One region of the Pseudoalteromonas sp. 20-MNA-CIBAN-0454 genome, then DNA from elsewhere that is predicted to be linked to it. Evidence: predicted binding sites of a transcription regulator. Region 1 holds the regulator's gene; the other holds the start of a gene.

The links. The regulator MetJ, encoded in region 1, represses methionine synthesis genes. The targets are predictions, from matches to a motif close to TAGACGTCTAGACGTCTA.
Region 2: the regulator MetJ is predicted to act here: its motif matches at 1,689-1,706, upstream of AAEZ22_RS02835 (methylenetetrahydrofolate reductase).

What each region holds. Positions count from the first base shown of each region.
Region 1 is NZ_JBEOOB010000002.1:137,148-140,573, forward strand. It holds gene metL (bifunctional aspartate kinase/homoserine dehydrogenase II) at 1-275, opposite strand, end outside; gene metB (cystathionine gamma-synthase) at 281-1,519, opposite strand; gene metJ (met regulon transcriptional regulator MetJ) at 1,719-2,039, shown strand; gene AAEZ22_RS01650 (malic enzyme-like NAD(P)-binding protein) at 2,138-3,379, opposite strand.
Region 2 is NZ_JBEOOB010000004.1:39,898-43,323, reverse strand. It holds gene AAEZ22_RS02845 (DEAD/DEAH box helicase) at 1-197, shown strand, start outside; gene AAEZ22_RS02840 (hypothetical protein) at 303-515, shown strand; gene AAEZ22_RS02835 (methylenetetrahydrofolate reductase) at 689-1,645, opposite strand; gene AAEZ22_RS02830 (M16 family metallopeptidase) at 1,917-3,426, shown strand, end outside.

The sequences.
Region 1 (3,426 bases):
GTTAAAGCGCTGCGCTTTAAATCGCCCTGCAGTAGCTGCGTTATTAAATCACTTTGATGATTGTTTAATTGCAATACAATATCAGCGAGCGCTTGAGTATCGTGCTGCTGATAACTTTGCCACAGTTTTACTAATGTATCTGTGGTTTTTCCTGCAGCCGATACCACTACACAATCACCGGGCTGAGCTTGCCCTATAATTATTTTTGCAACGCTTTTATAGCGCTCGGCTGAGCTTAAACTCGAACCACCAAACTTATGAATATTATTAGTCATATTAATTACCACAACGCCGGGTGAGCAGCGCTCAATTTAACATTACTACTTGCGCTAGCGCCTGCTTTACCTGCGTTATTGTGCTGACCTGGTTGCACTAAATTAAATACCCGATCAAAGTCTGCTAATAAATCTGCTACATCTTCAATACCTACCGACACACGAATAAGCGTATCGCCAACGCCAGCGGCTAAACGAGCCTCGGCTTCCATTCCTGCATGCGTCATTGTTGCTGGGTGGCATATTAAGCTCTCTACGCCACCTAAAGATTCAGCTAAGCTAAATGTTTTAAGGTTTGTTAAAAATGCAGCTGCGTCATTTACATCACCTTTAATGTCAAAACTAACCATGCCACCAAAACCAAGTTGCTGTGCTTTAGCCAATTCATGTTGTGGATGCGACTCTAGCCCCGGGTAATATACTTGGCTAACAAATTTTGAGCTTTCAAGGTACTTAGCAATAGCTAAGGCATTTTCTTGATGCTGTCGTAAGCGTACATTTAAAGTACGCAAGCCACGCAAAGTTAAGTAACTATCAAACGGTGCCCCCGTTATACCAATATTATTTGCCCACCAAGCCAGTTCTTCACCTAGTTCGTCAGTTGCAGCAATAACCGCACCGCCAACCACGTCTGAGTGGCCATTTATGTACTTAGTGGTTGAGTGCACCACAATATCAACGCCAAATTTAATCGGGTTTTGTAATGCAGGCGATAAAAAAGTGTTATCTGCGGCTACCAAAGCACCGCATTGTTTCGCAATATCGGTTACTGCTTTAATATCAGTTAAACGTAAAATAGGGTTACTAGGGGTTTCTATCCAAATTAACTTAGGTTTGATTACTAAAATTTGCTGCAAACTTTCTGGTTTAGTTAAATCTAACACTTCGAGTTTTAATAGGCCGCGCTTTTGTAATGAGGTAAATAAGCGATAGCTGCCGCCATAACAATCATGGGGGATCACTAACGTATCGTCACTATTAAGCAGCTGAGTGGCTAAGTGTACGGCAGCCATTCCTGTTGCAGTAATAATGCCGCGAGCACCACCTTCGAGTTCGCTGAGTGCTTGGGCTAAAGTATCACGATTTGGATTACCACTGCGGCCATAGTCATATTGACGTTTTGTATCAAAGTCGGCAAACGAATAAGTGGTTGATAAATACAGCGGAGGCACAACCGCGCCATGGTGCTTATCAGCATCGACACCACTGCGAACTGCAATTGTCGCTTTATTTTTTTCACTCATATTTATTACCTGCTTTATTTAGATGTTTAGACGTCTAAAACAGTAATTCATTCAACTTAAGAAGTCAAAACATTTAAACACCTAGCCATCTGTGCAACAAGTATTTGACTAATTTGTTTAAATCGATAGAATTTCACGCATATTCGCGCTATTTTTTAGTAGGGTGAGCAATTAATAATCTGAGGCAACGATACATCTTATGGCAAAATGGAATGGCGAGTATATTCACCCATACGCAGAACACGGGAAAAAATCAGAGCAAGTTAAAAAGATCACCGTTTCGATCCCGCTAAATGTATTAAAAGTACTAACCGATGAACGAACCCGTAGGCAAATTAATAACTTACGCCATGCAACTAATAGCGAGCTATTATGTGAAGCATTTTTGCATGCGTTTACTGGGCAACCGTTACCTAACGATGATGATTTACGTAAAGATAACGCCGAAAAAGTGCCTGAAGAAGTGAAAAAAATAATGCAAGAAATGGGCTTAGAAGTTCCTGTTTTAAACGAAGACTAAACAGCGGCTTTTAAACAAAAAAACCTCAGCCATGCTGAGGTTTTTTTATGGCTATAAATTACACTGAAGTAACTTAATACCGAGCAACATAATGCTGCTTATTCCATATAGTTTGCTGGCAGCTCTATTTGCGCTACGCCTGAAGCAATGGCTGCTAATGCAACTGCTTTAGCAATACGCGGCAATAAACGCGGGTCCATAGGCTTAGGAATAATATACTCTGCACCAAACGCTAGCTTATCGACACCGGCAGCTTTTAGTACTTCTGGCGGAACCGGCTCTTTGGCAATACTACGAATAGCTTCAACTGCTGCAATTTTCATTTCATCGTTAATTTCACTAGCACGCACATCAAGTGCACCACGGAAAATAAACGGAAAACACAACACGTTATTAACTTGGTTAGGGTAATCTGAGCGCCCTGTTGCCATAATTAAATCGCTTCGTGCGCCGTGTGCCAGTGCCGGATCAATCTCAGGGTCTGGGTTCGAACAAGCAAATACGACTGGCTTTGCTGCCATTAATTTTAAATCATCGGCCGATAATAAGTTAGGGCCCGACACACCAACAAATACGTCAGCATCTTCAATTACATCTTGTAATGTACGCTTATCGGTATTGTTAGCAAATAACTGTTTGTACTCGTTTAAATCATCACGGCGAGTGTGAATAACACCTTTACGATCAAGCATATAAATATGTTCACGCAGTGCACCACACTTAATTAATAACTCCATACAAGCAATCGCTGCAGCGCCGGCACCTAAACATACAATAACTGCATCTTCAATATCTTTGCCTTGCACTTCCAGCGCATTTATCATACCTGCAGCCGTTACAATAGCCGTGCCGTGCTGATCATCATGAAAAACAGGAATACTACAGCGTTCAATAAGCGCCTTTTCAATTTCAAAACACTCTGGTGCTTTAATATCTTCAAGGTTAATACCGCCAAAAGTATCAGCAATATTAGCCACAGTATTTATAAAGTCTTCGGTAGTGCGGTGTTTTACTTCAATATCAATTGAGTCAATGCCTGCAAAACGCTTAAACAACAACGCCTTGCCTTCCATTACCGGTTTTGACGCTAAAGGCCCTAAATTTCCTAAACCTAAAATAGCAGTACCATTGGTGATCACTGCAACCAAATTACCTTTACCTGTGTACTTATAGGCATTTACAGGGTCAGCAGCAATTTCACGCACCGGCTCAGCTACACCGGGGCTATAAGCTAAAGCGAGATCATGAGCCGTTTCTGCAGGCTTGGTTAGCTCAATGCTGATTTTACCTGGAACGGGGTGAGAGTGATAATGTAGTGCTTGTTCACGAAAGTCCGACATAACGCGATTATATCCTGCAATTTAAGTTAAAGTGAGAGGGAGTAAAG
Region 2 (3,426 bases), on a different contig from region 1:
GTATTGACGAGCAATGGTTACTTGAAGAAATAGAAGTACTGTTAGATACCCGCTTAACGCCACAGTGGCTAGCAGGCTACGAGCCAGATCCAAACAAAAAGCCAAAAGATAACCGCAAAAACACCAATAAATCACGAAAAGACCGCGATAAAAAACGCATTACAGGACAAAGAGAGCCAAGTAGAAGACGTAAATAACAGTTTTTTAGTTTTGGCTTTCAATTGTCAGTGAAATAATACGACCCCGAAAAATAGCCGCGGGGTTGTATTAGGCTAAATTTAGCATTTAAAAGGAATTAATTTATGAACAAAGTTACTAAAACATGGTTGCTGTATTCAGGCATAGGTTTAGTTTTATCGCTGGCAATAATAAGTTTATTAGATATTTTTATCAGCTTTAGGTTTATATCTAACGAAGGAGTTATTTTTGGTGTTATGTGCGCTGCTATGGGAGCTGCGTTAAAAAGCTATTCAGGGCAAAAGGTTAGTAACAAAAGCGGCCAGCAACAAAAGTAAACATAGTTAACATTGATAATAAAGCGCAAAATGCATTTAGCACATAACTGCTAATTTCCCCTTACCTTTAACTAAATACGTTACTTCTCAAATTTAAAATAAAAAAAGGCAAGCTATAAGGCTTGCCAAAGAGTGTAACTAATTAATCTGGTTTTGTATTAAATGCTTAGCCCTTAAGCTATTAACTTTTCAGCTAGATTTAATTCCATGGTGGCTTTTAATAAGCGGTATAAGTTAATTGATGCGTCAATTTCTTCTTTACGGTTAGTTAAGCTTTCTATATTTAAGCCCAGCGGCACGTTTAAATGCGCACAGCTTTTAAGTATTAAATCGAGATTTTCACGGCAAATACGTACCGATTCACTCAGCGTATTGTTCGCATCAAGCATGCGCCATTTAGTGGCCTCTGGCACTGAGATCCCCAACCATTGCATAAACTCTAAGGTTTTTTCGCCGCCGCACGGAGTAAAAGTTAAAATAAGGCGCTTAGGCTCAAGCCCTTGTGCTTTACAACTACGTGCATAGCTAGTAATTAACTCTATTGTTGCTTGTGCGTCGTAAACCGCTTGCGAAATAAAGAACTTACAGCCTTGAGCGGTTTTTTCTATTAGTCGCTCGTGTTCATTACGTTTATTAGAATGACGCTCTGCAATAGTAACGCCGCCTAAAAAGAAGTCATCAGATTGCTCTGCCAGCGTTTTATACGCATCTGGTAGGCTTAGTTTTATATCGCCTATCGATGATGGGCTACCTACTAAAACAATATTTTTTAAATCGTAGTCGTTTTTAGTTTCACTTAGCCAATCTTTAAACTCGTTCGCACTGCGTTGCGCCACACTTTTATAGGTAATTACATCAAGGTGCGATAAGCCACGTAATAGGTTGCTGTATTCACGTGGATCGACAGTTTGCCTAAATGGAAACGGACGCGCTTGATTAGTACGGCTGCTTTCGTCTTGAATGTCGTAAATTATTACGCCGTCGTATTCAATTTCGTGTAGGCGACCCAATAGCTTTTCTGCAATGGTTTTTAGTTGCGCTTTATCGGTACCAATTTTTGGCGGCGTAGTACCAATAAGGTATACGCCTTGATTGCTATCTTCTATTTTCTCTTGAAGTGATAAAGCCATAATCCTCATTCCAGCTTAGTTTGTTACGATGGAATTAATATAGCAGCCATTTAGATGGCTAGATAGCTTTATTTAATGAAAGTTTTTCAATCGTAGTGAGGTTTATTCATACAAGCTCGTTACCAATTAGTAAATTTGATACAGTTGTTTACATAATAACAACGCTTTAGGCTCTTATTATTGGCGGCTTTGCGGCATAATCAGATGGTACTTTTTATTAAACTAGCTCAACGTTTAGCGATTAAAATTGATTGCTATAAAAGGAAAAACAATGAAATTTAAATTTTTAGCAACCAGTTTAGCGGTATCGCTGGCACTGTCGGGTTGCGCTATTGAACAAAATCAAACGAGCCAAGCAGTAACACAACAACAAACAAACACTACGGGCGAGGGCGTTTTTTCACAAGACTACTTACTAGAAGAGCTTGAAAATGGCTTGCGCGTTATGGTGGTTAAAACCGATTACCCTGATGTAGTCTCGTTGCAAATTCCTGTATCGGTAGGATCACGTAATGAAACGCAAGCGGGCAAAACGGGCTTTGCGCATTTTTTTGAACACATGATGTTTAAAGGCTCTGAAAAATTTCCTGAGGCTGTGTATTCAAGTATTTTAAAAAATTCTGGCGTTGATAACCGCGCTTACACCACCAACGATTACACTAACTATCATTTAAACTTTTCAAAGCAGCATCTTGATAAAGTACTTGAACTTGAAGCTGATATTTTTCAAAACTTAACCTATACCGAAGAGCAATTTAGAACCGAAGCGCAAACGGTAAAAGGCGAGTACTTAAAAAATAATGCCAGCCCAGTGCGTAAATTACTTAGCGCAGTACGCGAAGAGGCCTTTGAGCAACACACTTATAAACACACCACTATGGGCTTTTTTAAAGACATAGAAGCCATGCCTGATCAAATGGCTTATGGTAAAGAATTTTTTGCCAAATTTTATAAGCCCGAATATGTATCACTCGTAATTGTGGGTGATGTAGACCCAAAAGCCACTATGGCTATGGTTAAAAAACACTGGGGTGCGTGGAAAAAGGGTGACTATGTTGCCGACATTAAAGCAGAGCCAACACAGCAAGCGCCAAAATATAGTCATCAACAAAACCCAGGCTTACCAGGGCATTGGTTATTAGTATCGTATAAAGGCACTGCGTGGGAGCCGGCTAAAAAAGACAGAGCTGCGCTTGATTTACTCTCGCAGCTTTATTTTTCAAACAACTCAGATTTATACCAAGAGCTAGTGGTAGATAAACAAATTGCCAGCCAAATGTTTAGCTATAACCCAGAAACCAAAGATCCGGGTTTACTGCATGTATTTGTAAAAGTAGAAAAAGCAGACGATTTAGCCAAAGTACGCGATGCAATCAATCGTACCTACGCCCAAGCGCGTACTGAGTTAGTAGATAGCCAAAAACTCAGCGACTTAAAATCTAACCTTAAATACAGCTTTATAAATGGTTTAGATTCGTCGCAAGCAATTGCTGCAACCCTTGCAAGCTATATGCATTTTGAGCGTGACCCTAGGGTAATAAACCAGCTATATAAAACCTCAGATGAAATAACAGCTGAAGATATTAAAGCAATTGCTAACAAGTATTTTGTTGATAATGCACGCACTACCGTGACTATGTCGGCACTTGATAAAGCGCCAAATTTTGAGCAAGAGGTTGATTTAAACGCACTGGTTGCAAAACTGGAGCAAGCACCTCAGGCTGCTGCATTTAAAGTGCTAGATAAAACTAACAGCTCGCCATTAATCGACGTTAACTTTT